3 regions of the Gordonibacter sp. genome follow, and region 3 is predicted to be linked to each of the others. Evidence: predicted binding sites of a transcription regulator. Region 3 holds the regulator's gene; each other region holds the start of a gene.
The links. Region 3 encodes HrcA, which represses chaperone genes, less so after heat shock. Its sites were predicted from a motif close to TNTTAGCANNCNNNNNNNNNGNNTGCTAANA; they were not measured.
Positions count from the first base shown of each region.

Region 1: RR842_RS01175 (co-chaperone GroES) is a predicted target of HrcA. The motif match lies at 5,966-5,996, and genes of this name have one in related genera.
Region 2: RR842_RS00030 (ATP-dependent Clp protease ATP-binding subunit) is a predicted target of HrcA. The motif match lies at 4,377-4,407, and genes of this name have one in related genera.

Region 1 covers NZ_JAVWUP010000005.1:20,720-28,477, forward strand. The annotation lists gene RR842_RS01160 (acyl-CoA dehydratase activase-related protein) at 1-3,606, shown strand, start outside; gene RR842_RS01165 (sensor histidine kinase) at 3,811-5,037, shown strand; gene RR842_RS01170 (response regulator transcription factor) at 5,030-5,830, shown strand; gene RR842_RS01175 (co-chaperone GroES) at 6,050-6,337, shown strand; gene groL (chaperonin GroEL) at 6,559-7,758, shown strand, end outside.
Region 2 covers NZ_JAVWUP010000001.1:881-8,638, reverse strand. The annotation lists gene cysE (serine O-acetyltransferase) at 1-256, opposite strand, end outside; gene ispF (2-C-methyl-D-erythritol 2,4-cyclodiphosphate synthase) at 335-850, opposite strand; gene ispD (2-C-methyl-D-erythritol 4-phosphate cytidylyltransferase) at 847-1,689, opposite strand; gene RR842_RS00030 (ATP-dependent Clp protease ATP-binding subunit) at 1,765-4,332, opposite strand; gene lysS (lysine--tRNA ligase) at 4,670-6,169, opposite strand; gene greA (transcription elongation factor GreA) at 6,170-6,640, opposite strand; gene RR842_RS00015 (twin-arginine translocase TatA/TatE family subunit) at 6,811-7,101, opposite strand; gene RR842_RS00010 (hypothetical protein) at 7,397-7,558, opposite strand.
Region 3 covers NZ_JAVWUP010000019.1:730-8,487, forward strand. The annotation lists partial or broken gene RR842_RS03490 (FAD-dependent oxidoreductase) at 1-21, opposite strand, end outside; gene RR842_RS03495 (LuxR C-terminal-related transcriptional regulator) at 306-1,760, shown strand; gene hrcA (heat-inducible transcriptional repressor HrcA) at 1,984-2,997, shown strand; gene dnaJ (molecular chaperone DnaJ) at 3,066-4,211, shown strand; gene RR842_RS03510 (RsmE family RNA methyltransferase) at 4,214-5,035, shown strand; gene RR842_RS03515 (MiaB/RimO family radical SAM methylthiotransferase) at 5,032-6,267, shown strand; gene RR842_RS03520 (PhoH family protein) at 6,552-7,508, shown strand; gene ybeY (rRNA maturation RNase YbeY) at 7,517-7,758, shown strand, end outside.

The sequences.
Region 1 (7,758 bases), on a different contig from region 3:
CCCGTCGATGCCGACACCGGTGAGCCGCTGGTGCGCATCGGCCATGCCACGGTCACGGGCTACGGCGAGGGCCTGCTGCTGGAGGCTTTGCGCGTAGACTCCGGCGAGATCGAGACGGTGGCGCATCTGCGTGGCGCGCAGGAGATGCTGCCGGGCGTGGAGTTCATCCTGGACATCGGCGGGCAGGATATGAAGTGCCTGCGGGTGAAGGACGGCGTCATCGACCACATCATGCTGAACGAAGCATGCAGTTCCGGGTGCGGCAGCTTCATCGAGAGCTTCGCCTCGGGGCTGAACCTGGACGTGGCCGAGTTCGCGCAGACAGCCATCGAGGCCGAGCGTCCGGTGGATCTGGGCAGCCGTTGCACCGTGTTCATGAACAGCCGCGTGAAGCAGGCGCAGAAGGAAGGCGCCACCGTGGGCGATATCGCTGCGGGCCTGGCCATTTCCGTCATCAAGAACGCACTGTTCAAAGTTATCAAGATCCGCGACCCGCATGACGTGGGCACGAAGGTCATCGTGCAGGGTGGCACGTTCTTGAACGACGCCGTGTTGCGAGCCTTTGAGCAGCTATCCGAGGTCCAGGCCGTGCGCCCTGATATCGCGGGCAACATGGGCGCGTACGGCGCAGCCCTTCTGGCGCGCGATCACCACCGCTCCGCTCGGATGCGGGAAGCGAGCAGGGCCGAAGCGGCTGCTGCGTGGAGTTCCGATTTCGACACCGAGGATGCTGCTGGCGAGGTGCGCTCAACCCTGCTGTCCCTCGAGCAGATCGAGGCGTTGTCCCCCTCGCATAAAACCGTGCGCTGCAAGGGCTGCTCGAACAGCTGCCTTCTGACGGTGAACGACTTCGGCATAGACGAGAGCACCGGCAAGCACCGCCGCTTCACTACGGGAAACCGCTGCGAGAAGGGTGCCGGCACGCACCACGAGAGCATGGACGTGCCTAACCTGTACGAGTACAAATCCGAGCGCACGTTCGGCTACGAGCCCCTGTCTCCCCAGGACGCCCCGCGCGGCTCGGTGGGTATCCCGCGGGCGCTTAACCTGTACGAGAACTACCCGTTCTGGTTCACGTTCTTCACGCGTCTGGGCTTCCGTGTGGTGCTCAGCGATCCGTCCACGAAGAAGACTTACGAGGCGGGCATCGAGTCCATGCCGTCGGAGAGCGTGTGCTATCCGGCGAAACTGTCGCACGGGCATATCATGAACCTGCTGGACAAACATCCCGATTTTATCTGGATGCCCTGCTCGAAGTGGGAACGCCAGGAAGACGAAGGCGCGGGCAACCACTTCAACTGCCCCATCGTGGCAAGCTACCCTGAGGCCCTGCGTTTGAACATCGACGAGCTGCGCACGTCAGAGGTGCCCTTGCTCACGCCGTGGGTGCCCTACGATCAGAAGGAACATTTGAAGAAGCGCCTGTTCGTTGAGCTGGCGGAGCACCATCCCGAGTTCTTGGGCGCCGCCGCCCTCACGCAGGCCGAGGTCGACGCGGCGGTGGAGGCGGCCTGGGCCGAGGACGAGGCCTACAAGCGCGACATCCGCGCCAAGGGCGAGGAGACGCTTGCGTGGATGGAGGCTACCGGCACGCATGGCATCGTGCTGGCGGGCCGTCCGTACCACAGCGATCCCGAGATCAACCACGCCATCCCCGAGCTGCTGACCAGTTTCGGCCTTGCGGTGCTTACGGAGGACTCCATTGCGCATTTGGGGCAGCTGGAACGTCCCATTCGCCTGGTGGACCAGTGGATGTACCACACGCGCCTGTATGCTGCGGCCAAGGTGGCCACCGAGCGCTCCGACCTGGATCTTATCCAGTTGAACAGCTTCGGCTGCGGTTTGGATGCGCTTACAACCGACCAGGTGCAGGAGATATTGGAGCGCGCCGGCAAGGTGTACACCGTGCTGAAAATCGACGAGGTGTCGAACCTGGGCGCAGCGCGCATCCGCGTGCGCTCGCTGCTGGCGGCGCTCAAGGACCAGTCCGACGAGCAGGTCGAGGCCCGGCGCGTACTGCGCGGTTGCCCGGCTATGGAGTTCGATCCGGACCGGTTCATCTCCTCGCCTGATGCGGCGGTGGCGGGAAAAACCGGCCGCACGGAGGCCGCAATCGCCAAAAAACTGGCGGCAAGGAGCCTGAACGCTGCCGATGCTGCGGCTGAGGCGCCCGCCCCGCCTGAGACGTTTGCCGAGAAGTCCGCCCCCGAAGTGGCCGAGCGCTACAAGCACCGCAAGGGCGCTACCACGGAGTTCCCCCGTGCAGTGTTTACGCAGGAGATGAAGGATGCGGGCTATACCATCCTGTGCCCGCAGATGGCTCCCATCCATTTCGACCTGCTGGTGGAGATATTCCGCAAAAGCGGCTACAACTTCGAGCTGCTGCCGTCGGTGGATCATGGTGCGGTCGATGCGGGTCTGAAGTACGTGAACAACGACATCTGCTACCCGTCCATCCTGGTTACCGGCCAGATCATGGAAGCGGTCATGTCAGGCAAATACGATACGGACAAGCTGGCCGTCATTATTACGCAGACGGGCGGCGGCTGCCGTGCCACGAACTACATCTCGCTTATCCGCAAGGCATTGGCTGCGGTGGGCCTGGCTCACGTGCCGGTGATCGCGCTTTCGTTCAAGGATCTGGGCGAGAACCATCCCGGCTTCAAGGTGACGCCCGGCATGCTGCTGCAGGCGGCGTACGCTATCTTCTACGGCGACTTGCTTATGCAGACGCTGTACCGCACGCGCCCCTACGAGGTGACGCCGGGCAGTGCGAACCGCCTGTTCGACCACTGGATGAGCACGTGTCGCCGCCAGCTTCTGGAAGGCCTCTCGCGTCGCACGTTCAAGGACACCGTGCGCCGTATCGTGGAGGATTTCGACACGCTGCCGCTTGCGGGTGAAGGTGCGAAGCCGCGCGTGGGTGTCGTGGGTGAGATATTGGTGAAGTTCCATCCTACCGCGAACAACCAGGTGGTGGAGGTAATCGAGCACGAAGGCTGCGAGGCGGTGGTGCCGGGGATCACCGAGTTCTTCCTGTTCGGCATTGCCGGGGCCATCTTCCAGAAAGACCCGCTCGGACGTTCAAGGAAGAGCGCCTTCGGTGCGCGTGTCGGTATTGCGGCTTTGGAGAAACTGCGTGCCCCGATAACGAAGGCGCTTGCCTCCTCGAACCGCTTCGAGGTGCCGGCCGATATCTACGAGTTGTCCGGGTACGCTAGCGAGATACTCAGCTTGTGCAACTCGATGGGCGAAGGCTGGCTGCTCACGGCTGAGATGGTGGAATTGGTGCGCACCGGTGCGCCGAACGTGGTGTGCGCGCAGCCCTTTGCGTGCCTGCCGAACCACGTGGTGGGCAAGTCGGTCATCAAGGAGCTGCGCCGCCGTTATCCCGAGAGCAACATCGTGGCGGTGGACTACGACCCCGGTGCCTCCGAGGTGAACCAGCTGAACCGCATCAAGTTGATGATCAGCGTGGCCAAGGCGAACTTGACCGAGAAGGAAGCCGAGGCGAAAGCAGCCCGCGACAAGTTCGTCAAAGCAGGCGGCTTTACTGCGGTCCAAGAGTCGGCGGGGGAATTGCAGGTAGAAACCGAGAAGGTGTAGAGCAGGTTCCCTCGGTAGAGGTTGAGCGAAACGGCTGCAAGGACCCTCTAGCCAAGAGCGGCAGGAGGGTCCTTGTCGTGTGACGCCTCCTTGCGCTAGACGTTCTTTGTCGGTCCGCTCGACTTGGCAAGCCTGGAATTGAAGGGCGGAAAATACCCTTGCCGGTGTATGGCGCTTGATAGGTGCGTCGCGTAGTATGGATGCATGGAAAACTTTTTGGTGAACAATCGTCCGATGTCGCCCAAGGACTGGGGCATCGATGTGGCCCTCGCCGTGGCCGCGCTTCTTTTCGGCTGCGTGCAGCTCATGGTCACCTCGTCGTCGCTTGTAGTCCATGACCTGGCGCTGCGCCAATACTTGGGTACGGTGAACGTGGTGCCCGATGCCTCGGTGTTCGTGGCGTTGGCGCTTACCACGCTGCCGCTTGTGGCGCGCAGGAGGTTTCCTTGGCCGGTGTTCCTGTTTGTCATGGTGGTGTTTTTGGGACTGCAAAGCTCGTTTCGCGGACTTTCCCTTACGATGATCGGGCCCGCGGTGGCGCTCTATACCATTGCCAGCGAGCGGGGGCGCGTCGAGGCGCTGGTGGCCGCCGTTTTGGCGGTGGGCGGGCTGCTCTTTGTGGACATGTCGGCGCGTACGGCCAGCCTGATCTTCTTCACGCGCTTCCAGAACATCGCGTTTGCCGCTGCGGCGGCCTTGGCCGGCTACGCATATCGCACGCACCGCGCCTACGTGGTCGAAACCGAGCAGCGGGCCCTTGAGGCGGAGCGCGCCTGCGGGGAAGAGGCGGCACGTCGGGTGGAGGAGGCGCGCGTGCGCATTGCGCGCGAGGTGCACGATATCACGGCTCACTCGCTGTCGGCCGTGAGCATTCAGGCGGCTGCTGCTGAACGGCTGATCGACCGCGATCCCGAGGCGGCGAAGCAGGCTATTGCCACCGCACGCACGACGGCTAAGGATGCGCTTGAGGAGATACGCAGCATGATCGGCGTGCTCCGGTGTGACGACGTCGCCGAAACAGAGCCGACAGCTGGCACCGAGCGCATGGAGGACCTGGCGGTATATTTGCGGAATGCGGGCGTGGAGACGATTCTGGATAGGGGCGGCTACGACCGTTCCCGCGTGCCCGCCTATGTCGATGTGGCCCTGTACGGCATCGCGCGCGAGGCGGCCACGAATATCGTGCGTCATGCAGATGCGCGCACGGCGGTTATGCGCTTGACGCTCGATGGCAGCACGGCGCGGCTCGATATCGAGGATGACGGACGCGGTCGCGGCGATGCCGTCACGCCCGGCGGCCATGGCATCGCCGGCATGGCAGAGCGCGTGGGGCTGCTGGACGGCACGTTTTGGGCGGGCAATCGAGCTCAAGGCGGGTTCGCCGTGCGGGTGGGCCTGCCGCTGGGCGGGACGGGGGCATCTCATGTCTGAGCAGCTTATCGGCGGTAGTTTCCAGGATGACGCGTACCGTGCGGTGCAGGAGCGGCTGCGCGAGAGCAGCGCCCAGGCGGCGAGGCGTGCCGACGAACGGCGGCGCGACGACACGGTGTTGCGCGTAGTGGTTGCCGATGATCAGGATCTGGTGCGCAGCGGCTTTCGGCTTATCCTGTCGTCGTATCCTCGTCTGTTGGTGGTGGGGGAGGCGGGCGACGGGCGCCAGGCGGTCGAGCGTGTGCGCGAGACGCGACCCGATGTGGTGCTCATGGATATCCGTATGCCGGTGGAAAACGGCATCGAAGCCACCCGGGCGATCAGGGCCGATCCTCAGCTTGAGGGCACACATGTGCTCATCTTGACCACCTTCGACATCGACGAATACGTATATGATGCCCTGGCGGCCGGTGCCAGCGGGTTCATGCTGAAAGATGCCGAGCCCGACGACATTGCTGCCGCCATCGAAGTGGTGGCCAAGGGCGATGCGCTTATTCAGCCTTCGGTCATGCGCCGCCTGGTAGAGACGTTTGTGCGCACGCGCCCGGCAACGGGGCCCTCTGATGCTTCCGGCAGCGATTTTTTTGCCGTACTCACCGAGCGCGAGCGCGAAATACTGGTGTTGGTAGCCCGTGGGCTGTCCAATGATGAAATAGGGTCTGACCTGTTCATATCTCCCGCAACGGTCAAGACGCACCTTGCTCGCATCATGGCGAAACTCGATGCCCACGATCGTGCCCAGCTGGTTGTACGTGCCTACGAGGGCGGCTTGGTGAAGCCGGGCGAGCGGTGAATGTTGGAATTGTGACGATCCTCTGACGATTGGCGCAAACCTCAGTCTCCTACGCTCATATTTCCTCAATATCTCTTGCATTCGTCGGCAGGGCTGCTATGATAACGCAATGTTTAGCACTCGTTACCCAATGAGTGCTAGCAGTCACTAAGACGGAGTGGTTAAATAGAAACGTTCAACCAATTTCGGACAAGAGGCGGACGAAAGGAAGGCAAGGATATGAATTTGAAACCATTGGGTGACCGCGTCATCATCAAGCAGGACGAGGCTGAGTCGACGACGGCATCCGGTCTGTATCTGGCGACCGAAGCAAAGGAAAAGCCCCAGACGGGCACCGTGCTGGCCGTGGGTGCTGGCAAGCTGGACAAGGACGGCAACCTGCTGCCCATGCCCGTGAAAGAGGGCGACAAGGTCCTGTACGGCAAGTACGGCGGAACCGAGATCACGGTGGATGGCGAAGACGTCATGATCTTGCGTGCCGACGACTTGTACGCAGTGTTTGCATAAGGCAACCTGACGGCTTCCCGTGGCGGCCGCCTAGCCGTTCAGCCTTCTCGTCGCTTTCATGCACGGCGCGAAGGCCGCTTAGTTCAAGCTCCTCGGTGCTTCACGGCTATGCGACTCACCACGGAAACCCTGTTGTTTGAGTTGGTGCTCTACCTCCGGCGAAGCCGGAAAACCCACAAGCAGTAGGTATAAGATACGCAATCTGAAAGGAATAGCGAATCATGGCGAAAGAAATCAAATTTGAGGCCGATGCCCGCAGCGCCCTTGCTGCCGGTGTGCGTAAGCTGTCCGACGCAGTAAAGGTGACGCTTGGTCCTAAGGGCCGCTACGTGGCACTGGAGAAGTCCTATGGTGCCCCCACCATCACCAACGACGGCGTGACCGTTGCCAAGGAAGTCGAGCTGGAAGACCCCATCGAGAACATGGGCGCCCAGCTGGTGCGCGAAGTTGCCGTTAAGACCAACGACGTAGCCGGCGACGGCACGACGACCGCCACGCTGCTGGCCGATGTCATCGTGTCCGAGGGCCTGCGCAACGTAACCGCCGGTGCCGATGCCCTGGGCATCCGCCGCGGTATCCAGAAGGCCACCGACGCCGTTGTGGAGGCCATCAAGGCCGACGCTACCCCGGTGTCCACGGAAGCCCAGATCGCCAACGTCGGCACCATTTCTGCCGGCGATTCCGAGATCGGCTCCAAGATCGCTGCAGCCATGGAGGCTGTGGGCAAGGATGGCGCCATTTCCGTCGAGGAGAGCCAGACGTTCGGCCTGGAGATGAACATCGTCGAGGGCATGCAGTACGAGCGCGGCTACATCTCGCCGTACATGGCCACCGACATGGAGAAGATGGAGGCCGTGCTGAACGACCCCTACATCCTGCTCACCGACCAGAAAGTCACCAGCATCCAGGACATGGTGCCGTTGCTGGAAGACATCATGAAGTCCGGCCGCCCGCTGTTCATCGTTGCTGAAGACGTCGAGGGTGAGGCGCTGGCCACCATCCTGCTGAACAAGTTGCGCGGCACGTTCAACTGCGTCGCCATCAAGGCCCCCGGCTTCGGCGACCGTCGCAAGCGCATCCTCGAGGACATCGCGGCCGTCACGGGCGCCCAGGTCATCGACAAGGACTTCGGTATGACCATGGCCGACGCCCGCGTCGACATGCTGGGCCATGCCAAGACGGTCAAGGTCACCAAGGACGCCGCCCTTATCGTGGACGGTGCTGGCGAGAAGAAGAACATCGAGGACCGCATCACCCAGATCAAGGCCGAGCTGGAGCGCGTCGATTCCGACTTCGACCGCGAGAAGCTGCAGGAGCGTCTGGCGAAGCTGTCCGGCGGCGTGGCGGTGCTGAAGGTGGGCGCTGCGACCGAGTCCGAGCTCAAGGAGAAGAAGGCCCGTATCGAGGATGCCCTGCAGGCA
Region 2 (7,758 bases), on a different contig from region 3:
CGGCCATGGCATGATCGATGAAGAAACGTCGGCCGATCACGGCACCCGGATGTATCTCCACACCCGTCATAAAGCGGGTGAACTGGGAAGAGACGCGAGCAAGCCGGCACCATCCGTGATTCCATAGGAAATGCTCGATCACATGCGACCAGCGCGCATGCAGACCCGGATAGGTAAGCCAGATGATGAACGAGCCCTGAGCTGCGGGGTCGCGCTCTTTGACCGCCCGTATATCTTCCCCCATAGTTTTGAATATATTCATGAATGTCCCGTCTCTTTCGATGCAGAATTGTAGCACAGGGCCGCCCGTTCTTCGGCGGTCGCAGACTTGGCGCTACTTACATCGACAGAGAAGGCAGGCAGCGGTGGCAGAGATACCCTCTTCGCGGCCTTCGAAACCGAGGTGCTCGGTGGTGGTGGCTTTCACGCCGACGTTGTCGACGGAAACACCCATCGCGGTAGCTAGGTTCTGGCGCATGGCTTCGCGATAGGGAGATAGTTTTGGTGCCTGGGCTGCGACGACGCTGTCGACGTCGAGAATCTCGTATCCTTGGCTCCGCACGAAGGCGGCTACCGCAGCCAGCAGGACCAGCGAGTCGGCATCTTTGTACGCCGGGTCGGTATCGGGAAAGAGCCTGCCGATATCGCCGCCGCGCACGCCGCCGAGCAGTGCGTCGGATATGGCGTGAGCCAGCACATCGGCATCGGAATGCCCCAGCAGGCCGCGCACGTGGGGGATGTCCACGCCGCCGAGGACAAGCCTGCGACCCTCGGCGAAGGCATGTACGTCATAGCCTTGCCCGATGCGCAGGCGCGTGGGGTCGAACGAGGAAGGCTCGAGGCCTGTCATCGCTCGAGATCCTTCAGGTAGATCGCGCGCACTGCCGCAGCCAGCATCAGGTAATCTTCAGGCACGGTGAGCTTAATATTGTCGCGCTTGCCCTCCACCACCAGCACACGGCCGCCCAAGCGCTCGATCAGAGCCGAATCGTCGGTTCCCACAAAACCGTCGGAGAGCGCCGAGGCGTGGGCGCGGCGATAGATGCCCGCGCGGAATACCTGCGGCGTCTGGGCATTCCAGAACACGCGCCGGTCGGGCGTGCCCACGATAACGCCGTTTTCCACCACCTTGAGGGTGTCAACCGCCGGATGAGCCACGACGGCACCGTCGCAGTCGATGTTTCCCTTCAGCGTGGCGATAGTGTGCGCGATAAGGTCAGGTGAGATCAGCGGGCGGGCGCCATCGTGCAGGATGACGTACTCGTACTCGTCGGGTACGAATTCCAAACCCGAGAACGCCGATTCCTGACGACTAGGACCCGAGGAGGCCACGACGATAGGCGTGACGAACGGGAACGGATCGATAGCACACTTCAAATACTCCGAGCAGCGGTCCTCCGGGCACACGATCACGATGAGGCCGATATCGCCCACCGCGTCGAATGCTTCGGCCGACCAGGTAAGGATGGGCTTGCCGGCGATTTCCACCAGCTGTTTGCCGCCTTCCTTGCCGAACCGCTCCCCCGTGCCACCCGCCAGGATGATGGCCGCCGTCTTGGGATTCTTGTCAACCTCGCCCTTCAGCCCATGTAGCGACTGAGAAAGCGCATCGAAGTCGAAGCCGTCTTCCGTAAGCACCGGCACCGGAAGCACTTCCGACGAGAAAATGGGGTCAATCGTTTGAGACATGGAGTATCCTTCGTTGCCCTACCGAGAAAACGGGCATCGCCTACGCGATGCCCGTTCGATCACATCGTGCGCCCGTTAGTCGGCCGCACCGCCCGACACCGACCCGCCGCCCGAAGAAACTCCGGCATGGCCCAGATCGTAGTTCGTCAGCAGCAGTTCGGCTTCCCGTGCTATGCTATCACGTTTCCGGGGCTCGGGGATAGCCCCTGAACCCTGGGTGAACACCAACTCGCCGTCAACCGCGTCCACGTCGATGATAGAACCGGTCGTCCACTTGCCCTCGAGGATATCCTCGGACAGCGGATCTTCCAGCAGACGCTGGATAGCCCGGCGCAGCGGACGGGCGCCGAATGCGGTATCGGTGCCTTCTTTGGCCACCAGCTTGCACGCCGCATCGGTCAGATTGATGGACATGTTCTGCGCGATCAGACGCTCGCGCAGATCCGCCACCATCAGCTTCACGATCTGGGCGATCTGCTCGGCATTCAAGGACTTAAACACGATGATCTCGTCGATACGGTTCAAGAACTCGGGCCTGAACAGCTTCTTCATCTCGGACATGACGCGGCTTTTAATCTCCTTGTCAGAGAGCCCCGCATGGTCGTCGGTCGAGAAGCCCAGCGTCGCCGGCTGCGCGATCTCGCGTGCTCCCACGTTCGAGGTCATGATGATGACCGCGTTGCGGAAGTCTACCGTACGGCCCTGCGCGTCCGTCAAGCGTCCCTCCTCCAGAATCTGGAGCAGAATGTTGAACACGTCGGGGTGCGCCTTCTCGATCTCGTCGAACAGCACAACCGAGTAAGGGCGCTGACGCACAGCCTTCGTCAGCTGGCCGCCCTCGTCGAAGCCCACATAGCCCGGAGGGCTGCCTACCAGACGGCTGACCGAGTGCTTCTCCATGTACTCCGACATGTCGAAGGACAACAGCGCGTCCTCCGAGTTGAATAGGAACGCAGCGAGCGCCTTGGAAAGCTCGGTCTTGCCAACACCCGACGGGCCGAGGAAGATGAACGAGCCGGCAGGGCGCTTGGGGTCCTTAAGACCGCTACGGGAGCGGCGGATGGCCTTCGACAGCGCCGTAACCGCTTCGTCCTGGCCCACGACGCGCTCATGCAGCACGCCTTCCATGCGCAGCAGCTTCTCGGTCTCCGCCTCGGTCAGGTTCGACACAGGAACGCCCGTGGTCATGGACACCACGTCGGCGATATCCTCGACCGTCACCTGGTGGACGGTTTTCTGGGCGGTTTCCTCCCAGTCCTTCTCGGCCGTCTCGCGCTTTTCTTTCAGCTGGGCCTCTTGGTCGCGCAGGGTTGCAGCGCGCTCGAAGTCCTGGGCGGCGATGGCGCCGTCCTTCTCGCCGCGCACGCGGCGCAGTTCGTCGTCAAGCTCGCGTAACTCGGGCGGCAGCGTCATGTTGCGGATGCGCATGCGCGCGCCCGCCTCGTCCATCACATCGATGGCCTTGTCGGGCAAGAAGCGGTCCTGGATGTAGCGGCTGGCCAGTGAAACGGCGGCCTGCAGCGCGTCGTCGGAGAATTTCACCTGGTGATGCGCCTCATAGCGGTCGCGCAGACCCTCCATGATGCGCACTGTCTGCTCCTCGTTAGGCTCGCCCACGGTGATGGGCTGGAAGCGGCGCTCCAGCGCGGTGTCCTTCTCCAGGTGCTTGCGGTACTCTTCGATAGTAGTAGCGCCGATCACCTGGATCTCACCGCGGGACAGCGGCGGCTTCAGGATGGCGGCAGCGTCGATAGAGCCTTCGGCCGAACCCGCACCGATAAGCGTGTGCATCTCGTCGATGAACAGGATGATGTCGCCTGAATCCATCACTTCCTTAATGCACTTCTTCAGGCGCTCTTCAAACTCACCGCGGTACTTCGAACCAGCCACGAGCGCGCTCACGTCCAGTGTGAACAGGCGCTTGCCGCGCAGGATGTCGGGCACCTGGTTGGACACGATCAGCTGGGCCAAGCCCTCGGCTACGGCCGTTTTGCCCACGCCCGGCTCGCCGATGAGCAGCGGGTTGTTCTTCTGGCGGCGGGAGAGCACCTGCATGACGCGCTCGATCTCGCCCGCACGGCCGATGACCGGGTCGAGCTTGCCGTCGCGCGCCTTTTGGGTAAGGTCGGTGCCGAACTCCTTCAGCACGCTGTCGCCCGCATTGTTGCCCTGGTCGAACGCGTTGCGGCCAGCGTAGACCGGGCTTTGCCCCACCAGGTCGTTGAGTGCGCTGCGCACGTTGTCGCCGGACACGTTCAGGCGCGTGAGCACCTCGAGTGCCGTGCCGTCGCCCTCGCGCACGATGCCGAGCAGCAAGTGCTCGGTGGAGATATAGGATTGACCCATCTGCATGGCCTCACGCAGGGAGTTCTCCAGCACGCGCTTCACCCGTGGCGTGAAAGATAGGTGGCCGGACACGTCGGTATCCTCGTCAATGGAGACGACCTGGCGGATGGCCTGCACGACCGCGTCGTACTTCACATTCAGGCGGTCGAGCGCCTGGGCCGCCAGGCCGTCCTTCTCCTGTATAAGGCCGAGCAGGATATGCTCGGTGCCTACGTAGGGCTGATGCAGCGTGCGAGCCTCGTCCTGAGCCAGGACAAGCACCTTGCGCGCTTTGTCGGTAAACTTCTCAAAAGACATGTAAGCCTCGATTCTCGCGGAGCTTCAGTAGTGTTTCACCTACATGCTAGCACTCTTGTTAATCGAGTGCTAATTCGATACCTGCTTGTCACGAGTTCCACACGAGAACGCACGGACTATCACTCGCCATTACGGGGACGGCACCGCATCCGCATGGCACGAACAACGCGGGCAGCTTTCCCGCAAACCCCCTCCGACGCCCTCTCCGATAAGGATCGCACACCCGCCGAGGCGACATCCAGGTCTTTCGAGCCCCTCAACCAGCGAGGGCATCCAGGTCTTTCGAGCCCCTCAACCAGCGAGGGCATCCGGATTTCGGATGCCCTCGTCGTGACCGTCAGTTTCGCGCTTCGTCCCTCATGTGCGGGAACAGCAGCACGTCGCGGATGGAGGGAGCGTCGGTGAGCAGCATGACCAAGCGGTCGATGCCGATGCCGCACCCGCCCGCCGGAGGCATGCCGTACTCGAGCGCGCGCACGTAGTCGTCGTCGTAGCCCATAGCCTCGTCGTCGCCCATATCCTTGGCCTCCACCTGCGCGCGGAAGCGTTCGGCCTGGTCGACCGGGTCGTTCAGCTCGCCGAAGGCGTTGGCGTACTCATGACCGCAAACGAACAGCTCGAAGCGTTCGGTGAGGTTCGGATCGCCGGCCTTCTTCTTGGCCAGCGGCGACACCTCGAGGGGATGCTCCGTCACGAACGTCGGCTGGATGAGCTTCTCCTCGGCCACTGCCTCGAATACCTCGGCAATAAGCTTGCCCTTGCCCCAGGCGGCCTCCGCATGGCCCCCGTTGCGCTCGAGGATGCTCACCAGCTCGTCGCGCGTGCGCTCGAAGCTCACGTCCTCGCCCGCACCGGCACTTGCCAGCTCGATCATGGTCGCGCGGCGCCACGTGCCGCTCAGGTCAACCGCCGTGCCCTGGTACTCGACCTGCAGCGTGCCAATCGAGGCGAGCGCTGCCGCCTGCACGACGCCCTGCGTAAGCTCCATCATGCCTTCAAGATCGCTGAACGCCTGATAGAACTCCATCGTGGTGAACTCGGGGTTGTGGTACGGGTCCATGCCCTCGTTGCGGAACTGGCGCCCGATCTCGAACACCTTCTCGAAGCCGCCCACGATAAGGCGCTTCAAGTGCAGCTCGGTGGCGATGCGCAGGTAATACTCGCGGTCGAGCGCGTTATGGTGCGTCTCGAACGGACGTGCGTTCGCGCCGCCCAGGATGGGATGTAGGATAGGCGTTTCCACCTCGTAGAAGCCCTGATCCTCCATGTAGCGACGGATGGCCGCGACGATCTTGAAACGCTTCTCGAACGTGCTCTTCACCTCGGGGTTCATGACCAGGTCGATATAGCGCTGACGATAGCGCGTCTCTTTGTCAGCCAAGCCGTGGAACTTCTCAGGCAGCGGGCGCAGCGACTTGCTCAAAAGCTCGAAGGACTGCACCGACACGGACAGCTGACCGCGCTTCGTGCGCATCATGGTGCCCGACACGCCGATCCAGTCGCCCACGTCGAGGTCCTTGAGCTTCGCGAACTCGTCTTCGCCAAGCGCGTTGATGCGGCAGAACAGCTGCATATCGGCCGTGGAGTCGCGAAGCTCGAGGAAGGCGAGCTTGCCCTGGTCGCGCTTGGCCATGACGCGGCCGGCCACCTGCACCTCGTCTTCGGTGCTCTCGCCGTCGGCCAGCTCGGCGTACTGCACGACCAAATCGCCCAGATGGTGCGAGTAGGCGAACGCGTTTCCATAGGGGTTCTCGCCCGCCGCGATAAGCGCTTCGCGCTTGGCAAGCCGCACCGCGATGGGATCATCTTCGATAGTCTGTTCGGTGGTGTCGCTCATTTAGTGCTCGATCTTCACGATAGTCATGACGATATCGCGCCCGGTAGGCCCGGTCGTCTCGACAACATCGCCCTTCTTGTGGCCCAGCAATGCCGACCCGACGGGCGACTCGTTGCTGATCTTGCCGGCTGCGGCATCGCTTTCCGCGCCGCCCACGATGGTGAACACGCGCTCTTTGCCGCCCATGTCCACGGTGACCACACTGCCGATGTTCACTTTGTTCGAACGCTTCGGCGCCGTGACGACCGTGGCCTCCGAGAGGATACGGCTGATCTCGGCGATACGCGCCTCCACCATGCCCTGCTCGTTCTTCGCGTCGTCGTACTCGGAGTTCTCCGAGATATCGCCGAACTCGCGCGCGGTCTTGATGCGCTCGCCCATCTCTGCGCGCTTCTCGGTCTCGAGGTAGTGCAATTCTTCCTCGAGCTTGACTTTGCCTTCTTGCGTAAGAATAAAATTGTCATTCGCCATTGCTGTCTCACCTGTCCATAACATACAACAGGCGCGCTCGGTTGCCAAGCGCGCAGTTTCAGTGACTGTTAAGCGGAGGTGCAGGCCCGAAGGCCGCCCGATATACAAAAAAGCGGCATGCGCTCGGCCAAGCCGTCAGCGCATACCGCAGACTGCTTCGATTCCGCGTGCTATTCGGCCTTCTTCTTTGCCGCCGTAGTCGTCGTTTTCTTGGCAGCCGTCGTCGTCTTGCGGACCGGCTTCTCCTCTACGACTTCCTCAACGACCTCTTCTTCGCCGTCTTCTTCCTCGTCCTCGGCTTCGTCGATGGCCTTCTTGGGGCCACCCATGCCGTCGCGGAGGTTCTTGACGGTCTTGCCGATTGCGCCGCCGAGCTTCGGAAGGTTCTTCGGCCCGAAGATCAACAGGATGACTGCCAAGATAATAAGCAGCTCCGGCATTCCCATACCCAAGATTTTCATTCGTTCCTCCAAGTTTGTCGTGCGAAATGCACGTGCCTTTGCACCTCGACCACTCTAACCCCGCCAGATTAGCATACGCTATGCAAAAAAGGGATGCTCCTTAAAAGTTACATCCCTTCAGTTCGGTGGTCGACAACTCTGCGTATATTACCTCAAATACCGCCTCGTGAGAAGAAGGCTTCCCTATTTCACGACAAATTGACCGCGAAAGAGGGAAGCTAGCGAGCTTATCTTGGTGAGCGGCCTGCCGGCAGATTCAGCCCCGCGAACCTCGCACAATCACCGTTTGACGCGCCTAAAGCTTGACCGTCAGGATATCCGGCCCCTCGGCCGCACTCACGCGGCCTCGTTTCACAAGGCTTGCCAGCGTCTTGCGCGACATGGCCAACCCGCTTCGCAGCACTTCCGAGAGCTTTTTGGTCGCGATACCTCCTGCGGGCGTAGCGATGCAGGTCACCTTGAGGAAAGTCTTTTCGCCTCCTCTTCCAACAACCTAACGGAAGCGAATCGTGTTTCACTTCCGTTAGACGTATACTTGCGGAAGTGAATCTCCTTTGATCGAAGCATGACATGTTCCCGAGAATCAAATATGAAACCTGCGATTGGAGCCGCAGTGCCGAAGATCTCATGCTTATTCCCAAAAACAAGCGACGCAAG
Region 3 (7,758 bases):
AATGAAATTCCTGCGCGACATGCCTTGCCTCCTCCGTTTGCTGCATGGCCCGCTGCCGTAAGCCGGCGATGACGGGCCATGCCGTTTGCTTTCTGGCTGCCGGCGTTTTCACAGGGTCGCCGCAGCCAGATAAAAGCCTAGAGGGCGGCTGCTTGGGTCGCCTCTCCCATTCTGGGTTTTCCGTACCCCTCATTTTGGGTTGAATAGCGGTCGACGGGCATGTTTTCCCTCTCTGAAGGTTGGCATGCAGCACGTTCGGGTGGATAATGCAGCGGATAGGGCGATTGGGTTGTGCGAGGGGGGATATGCGGTACGGGAACATCATCGCTTGCCTGAAGGAGAGCTCTTTAGCGTTGCTGACGGTGCTCGGGTTTGCCTCGTTCAAGGTTGCTCAATCGACGTTTTACGCTACGGCGGGCTTCACTACGGACGGTTCTTTCATTCTCATCTCAGGGATCGAGTTCAGTATACTGTCTGCGCTGATGGTCCTGGCAACCGAGGCGATCGTGGTGTATGCGGTCTTCTCGCGGCTCTTGCGCGCGTTCTCTCTGCCCGTCATCGTCCCCACTGCGGTGTTTCTCGCTGTTGCCGTGTTTTCCTTTTCAGGCGCTTTGGCCAAGCTGCCCTCGCAGGCTGCGCTACTTGCCGTGGCGATGGTGCACGGGTGCGCCACGGTCATGCTCACGCTTGCTTGGGTGGAGCTGCTCTCGAGGCTCGGCCCTTCCGATGCGGCAAAGACGTTGGCGGCATCCATGCTGCTGGCGTCGGCGATCTCGCTTGCCCTGCAGGGCGGTGCCGCACCCGTGAAGTTCGCGGCGACGGCGGTCTTCCTGGTGACGAGTGCCGTCCTGTGCTGCATGGAGCGCGGGCGATTGGCGATCGAGGTGCCAAAACGGACTTCCGCCTCGCCGAGGCATCGCCTTGAAAAGGCACCGCCCTCTTTCAGGAAGCACCTGCAAGGCTTGGTTTTTATCGGGGAGGGGCTTGTCTCGCTTCTGGTGCTAGGATGCGCCGTCGGGATCATCAACGGTTTCATGTTCCGGGAGGGGGCGGGGTTCGACGGGTCTTCCGAAGCGTCGTCTCTGGGAACCTGCCTCGCCTCCATCGTTTTCTTCGTCGCGGTGTTCTCCTTGCCTAAGGTGTTCAGCGCGTCGAAGGCTTACCGGATGCTGTTCCCCCTTCTCACGGGCATATTGATCGCATGGCCCCTAGTGGACTTCCAGTACGGATATTTTTTCAGTGCAGCGTTCGTGACGGGCCATGCCTTCGTTGCCACCAGCGTGATGTGCCTGATCATCAGTGAAGGCAGCCGCCGTTCTTTGAACCCTTACGCTTTCATGGGAATGTCGGTCTTCCTTATCCGGCTTTCGTCCATGGCGGGGCTTTTCCTCGGAACCTCCCTTGCGGCGATAGATGCTGCGACCTCGTTCAAGAACATGTTGGTGATCGTGGTTGTGATCTACCTCTTGTCGCTGGTGCTGCTCTACATGCTTCGCAAGCGCAGTCGGGAGATTCCTGTAGAGACCCCACCGGTCTCTCACGACGAGGCGTTTCAGCGCAGGGCGGCAGAGCTGGCAAGCCGCTATCGCCTGACGCAGCGGGAGTCTGACATCCTCGAGCATCTTTCGCGGGGCAGGACGGCAACCTATATTGGCGCAACCTTGTACTTGTCGCCCAATACGGTGCGGGGGTATATCAAGAACATCTATGCGAAGATGGAGGTGCATTCTAAGCAAGAGCTGATCGATCTGTTCACGTAGGGGCGGACCGTTTGGCTGGCCTTGCGTTGTCGGAGCGGGACAACTGTGGCATTAAGCAGGTTTCTCTACATTTCCCTCACTTTCTTTAGCACTCTCTTGCATCGGCTGCTAAAATGATACGTCAGCGCTCTTTGTGAGAGAGGGAGTCGCTGCGGTCGCCTGCGCAGAGCATGCTGGCCAGGAGAAAACGAGACCCATTTGCGGAGAAGGAAGGTGGAGAGGCGTGCTATCGGATCGTAGGCAACGGGTGTTGGCCGCGCTTATAGAAGAGTATGTCGCGTGCGCTCTGCCCGTAGGGTCTCGCACCTTGACGGAACGCTACCAGCTGGGCGTGAGCCCTGCCACGGTACGCAACGAGCTGTCGGTGCTCGAGGACGGCGGCTACATCACGCAACCCCACACGTCGGCTGGACGCATACCCACCGATATCGGCTACCGTGCCTTTGTCGACAGTCTGCTGGAAACGGGCTTCTCCGGAGACGAGGAGAGCGGCCGCACCGCCGTAGACGAGCTTCGCCGCAGTGCGAGCGAGTTGGACGCCCTGCTCGAGCAGACCTCGTCGGCGCTGACGCGACTGACGGACTGCCTGTCCATCGTGCTGGCGCCTTCCGTGCTCAACTTGCACATCAAGCAGCTTTCGCTTATCTCGCTTACGCTGCACCGCGCTCTGGTGGTGCTGGTTACCGAAGACGGCCAGGTGTTCAACCGTCAGATAGATTTCGCCGAACCGGTGTCGCCTGACGAACTGGCGCACGTCCAGGCGTTTCTGGGCGATGTGTTCACTGGCAAGTCGCTCCAGCAGATCGAGGAAGGCTTGGAGTGGGGCATGATGGAGGCCCTACACGATCCTTTGGTGCGCCTGGTGCTCGAAGAGGTGCTGTCGTGCCTGCAGGAAAGCGAACTGTCGCGTACTCACCGTCTGGGCGTGAGCTCCCTTCTGACGAAGCCGGAGTTCAGTCAGTCTCAGGTGCTGCTGCCCGTCATGCAGGTGCTCGAGGACGACACCGTGCTGCTGCACCTCCTCGACGATGCCGTACGGCAGGCCGATGGGGCACCGTGCGTGCGCATCGGCCGCGAGAACGATGCGGCGGAGCTGGCTGGGGTGTCGGTGGTGGCAAGCCGCTACGGACGCGGCGAGTCGGCTGGCGTGGTGGCCGTCATCGGCCCCACGCGCATGGACTATTCGAAGGTAATACGGGCCGTGCGCATTGCAAGCGCGGCCCTGCAAGACGTATAGGATACTGTGCGGCGGACACGTGTGAGGGGAGTGTCGCCGCCTTACGAGGAAAGGTACTAGTCAGAGCTATGGCCAAGGATCTGTACGAGGTTCTGGGCGTTTCCAAGAACGCCACTGATGACGAAATCAAAAAGGCGTTCCGCCGCCGTGCGCGCGAACTCCATCCGGACGTGAATAAGGCAGCAGATGCCGAAGATCAGTTCAAGGAATTGAACGAGGCGTACGACGTACTGTCCGATGCGAACAAGCGGGCCCAATACGACCGCTTCGGCACGATTCCGGGCGCAGCAGGCGGCGGAAACCCCTACGGAGGCGGAAACGGCTACGTCGATTTCGAAGATTTGTTCGGCGGCGGTTTCGGCATGGGCGATATTTTCAGCTCGTTTTTCGGCGGACAGGGCGGGGGCGCCCGCCAGCAGCAGCGCCGCGAGGGCCGCGATATGGGCGTGGGCCTGCGCCTGACGCTTGAAGAAGTGGCAGCTGGCGCCAAGAAGGAGATCGTCTACGATCGTTTGGCCCCGTGCCCTGACTGCGACGGGTCGGGCCTCGGCCCCGACGGCCACGAGGTCACCTGTCCCGACTGCAACGGCCAAGGCCGCGTTGTTACCGTGCAGCATACGTTCTTGGGCGACATGCAGTCGGCTACTACCTGCAAGACCTGCGGCGGCACCGGGCGCTCTATCGAGAATCCGTGTCCCGAATGCGAAGGTCAGGGCCGCGTGCCCGACCGCCAACGCGTGACGGTGGAAGTACCGGTGGGTATCCGCGACTCCCAGCAGCTGCGTTTGTCCGGATTCGGCGAGGCGGGCTTACAGGGTGCGGCGGCCGGCGACCTTATCGTCACGTGTCGCATCCAGCCCCATGAGTTCTTCGAGCGCGACGGCGACAATCTGCATGCACGGGCGAACATCTCCATCGTGCAGGCAACGCTCGGTGCCGATATCGAGATCGACGGCATCTTTGAGGACGAGAAGGTCGAAGTGCGCATTCCCGAAGGCTGCCAGAACGAGCAGGTCGTCCGCGTGAAGGGATTCGGCATGCCGAAGTTCCGCAGCGAAGCGCGCGGCGACATGTACGTCCATGTGAACGTGGTAGTGCCCAAGAAGGTGACCAAAAAGCAGCGCGAGCTCTTAGAGCAGCTGGCCGAGGACATGGGCGAGAACGTGGCTGATGTCCGCACGCCCCTCCAGAAGCTCCGCGACGCCTTCAACTGATCATGTCCCTGCCTCATTTCTACCTTGAGAACCAGGTGGTGGCCGCCGAGGAGACGGCAGTGTTCCCGCTGCGGCTCGCGCCCGACGATGCCAAGCATGCTCGCGTGCTTCGGCTGGCTGTCGGCGAGCATGTGGCCGTGGTGGATGCCGCCCAGGACTACTTCGAATGCGAGATCGTCTCCGTTGGCGACGAGGTGCCCTTGGTGCGCATCGCGCAGCGCCTGGAGGTGCCGCGCCCGGGTGCGACGGTGCTGCTGGTGCAGGGCCTCGCCAAAGGCGACAAGATGGAGGCCGTCATCCGGCACGCCACCGAGCTGGGCGTCGCCGGGTTCCTTCCGCTTGCGTGCGAGCGCTCCATCGTGAAGCTGGACGCCAAGAAAGCGGCTGCGAAAACACAGCGTTGGCAGGCGATAGCTAAGAGCGCCGCCATGCAGTCGGGGCAATGCGAAATACCCGAGGTATGCGCTCCGTCGACGCTCGACCAGGCATGCGCCGCGCTGTCGCATGCCACAGCGATCTTGGTGTGCTGGGAGGAGGCTCCCGGCACGGCACGGCTCTCCTCGGCTCTCTGGAGCGGTATCGAGCGATGCCGGGTACCTGCCCACGAGGCGCGCATCGCTGTGGTGGTGGGCCCTGAGGGCGGGTTGACCGAGCGCGAGGTCGATGCCTTCCTGGAATGCAACGAGCGCGCCTCCCTAGTGTCGCTGGGTCCCTCCATCCTGCGCACTGAAACAGCCGGCATCGTGGCAAGCGCGCTCGCGCTCTACGAGTTAGGCGGCTTGGGCAACGTCTCGCGTAGCAGCTTCGAGAGGGACGTGCGATGAGGTTCGCTATCGTCAATTTAGGCTGCAAGGTGAACCGGGTTGAGTCCGATGCTATCGCAGCAGCCCTGCTCGCAGCTGGAGGCAGCGAGGCGGCGCCCACCGATGCCGACCTGATCGTGGTGAATACCTGCACTGTTACCGGCGAGGCCGAGAAGAAGACCCGCAAGGCGGTGCATCGCGCCCTGCGTGCGAACGGGCATGCGCGCGTGGTCGTCACCGGGTGCGCTGCCGCCATCGACGCTGCCGGGTTCGAGGTGATGGATCCCCGTGTCGAAACCGCGGCAAAGGGCGCTCTGCTCGAAGAGCTCGCCGGGCGTGCGGTCAGTACGCGTCCGGTGCTGCGCGTGGGCGGTGCCTTCCCCACGCGCGTGGGCATCAAGGTACAAGACGGGTGCGACAATGCCTGTACGTACTGTATCGTGCATGTGGCACGAGGGCGCGCATGGAGCCGCGATGCCGACGAGGTGATAGACGAAGCCGTGGCGTATGCGCGAGCAGGCGTGCGCGAGATCGTGCTCTCGGGCATCAACCTGGGCTCCTACTGTTGGGGGGACTTGACGCTCGCGGGGCTGTTGGAGCGCCTGCTGGCCGCCACAGCCGATCAGGCCACATCAGGCGAGCCATGCGTGCGTTTCCGTATATCCAGCATCGAGCCGAAGGACGTGGGCGACGACCTGGTGGCGTTGCTCGCCTCGGCGGAAGGCCGCGTGTGCCGGCATCTGCACCTGCCCCTGCAGTCCGGCAGCTCGAAGGTGCTCAGGCACATGGCGCGCCCCTACGACGCAAGGGAATACTGCACGCTCGTCGACCGGCTGCGCGCTGCCGTGCCGGAGCTCTCGCTCTCGACCGATGTCATCGTGGGATTTCCCGGCGAAGACGAGGACGATTTCGCGGCAACCCTCGACGTGGTCCGGCAGTGCGCCTTCTCGAAGATCCACGTGTTCCCGTACTCGCGCCGCGAGGGAACGCCGGCGGCGGATCGTGTGGACCAAGTGCGGCCCGAGATCAAGGCCGATCGGGCACGCCGCCTCAGGGAGTTAGCTTTCCGGCTGCGCAGCGCCGACCGCGCCCGTCGGAGCGGCACCTCCGAACTGGTGCTGGTAGAGACAGCTGGCAAGGCTACGACTGAGAGCTATTTCGAGGTCGAGGCGCCTGCTGGCGCGGTACCGGGAGCGCTCGTGGCCGTGGCACTGCCGACACCTCCCCTCGCTGTGCAGGTTCCGGCAAAATAGGCTCAGCGAACACGGCAATCACGGCGGATATGCCCCCCTCGCGTGCGCGATCGGCGCACCCGCAGCTCGGCGTTATCGCCGTGCGCCTGCACAGCGGATATGCCCCCACCATTACCGCCGTGCGCCTGCACAGCGGATATGCCCCCCTCGCGTGCGCGATCGGCGTGCCTCAAGCTCGACCAGACCAAGGCGCTGTTCGCCTACCGGGCCGCCCGAGGTGCCTTCCCCGTCACGCTTCAATAACAACGGGCTTGCGCCCGCCCGCCCCGTGATACAATGACTACATGACAGATCAGACGCAAATTATCTTAACCGCCCCGGCAAGCGTGAGCATGGCACTTGTCGTAGGGCAGGCTGACGAGTTCCTCCATATCGTGCAAGACGCGTTTCAGGCGCGCATCACGGTGCGCGGAGACACCATCGTTTTGGAAGGCGATCCGTTGGAAGTGCAGTCGCTCACGGCGCTGTTCTCCGACTTCATCAAGCTGGCCGAAGGCGGCGATGCTCCCACGGCCGACTACGTGCGCCGCGCCATCGAGCTCATGCGCACGGCCGAGTTTTCGCCCCGCGCACTGCGCGAAGATGTTCTGCTGACGTACCGGGGTCGCGCTATTCGCCCGAAAACACCGGGGCAGAAGCGCTACGTGGATGCCATTCGCAAACACACCATCACGTTCGGCATCGGACCTGCGGGCACGGGCAAAACCTACCTGGCCATGGCTATGGCTGTGGCGGCGCTCAAGCGCAAGGAGGTCGGCCGTATCATCCTCGTCCGCCCGATCGTCGAGGCAGGGGAGAACCTGGGCTTTCTACCCGGATCGCTTACCGAGAAGGTGGACCCTTACATCCGTCCGCTCTACGACGCGCTGTTCGATATGACGGATAGGGAGCGCGCCACCCAGCTCATCGAAAGCGGCGTCATCGAGATCGCCCCGCTTGCGTTCATGCGCGGGCGCACCCTAAACGACAGCTTTATCATCTTGGACGAGGCGCAGAACACCACGCCCGAGCAGATGAAGATGTTTCTCACGCGTTTGGGCTTCGGTTCCAAGATGGTGGTCACGGGCGACGTGACCCAGCTCGACCTGCCCCGCGGCATTTCGGGCCTCAAGGGCGTGCGCAGCATACTGGAAGGCATAGACGACATCGCGTTCGCCGATTTTACCGGCAAGGACGTAGTACGGCATTCGCTCGTGGCGGCCATCGTGTCGGCTTACGACGAAGCGTCAAGGAAGGCATAAGGAGATTTATGAATATCCAGATCAGCTACGATTACCGCAAAGACGACCTTGAGAAACTGCCGCTGCACGAGCTGGCGCAGTTCGTGTTGGCGCGTGAAGAGAAGCCGTTCAATACCGAAGTATCCATCTGCTTTGTCACCGATGAGGCTATCGCCGAGCTGAACGAGAAGTACCGCGGGAAATCCGGTCCTACCGACGTGCTGTCGTTCGAGTGCGATGGTGTGGACGACGATCTGTCTGCCATGACGCT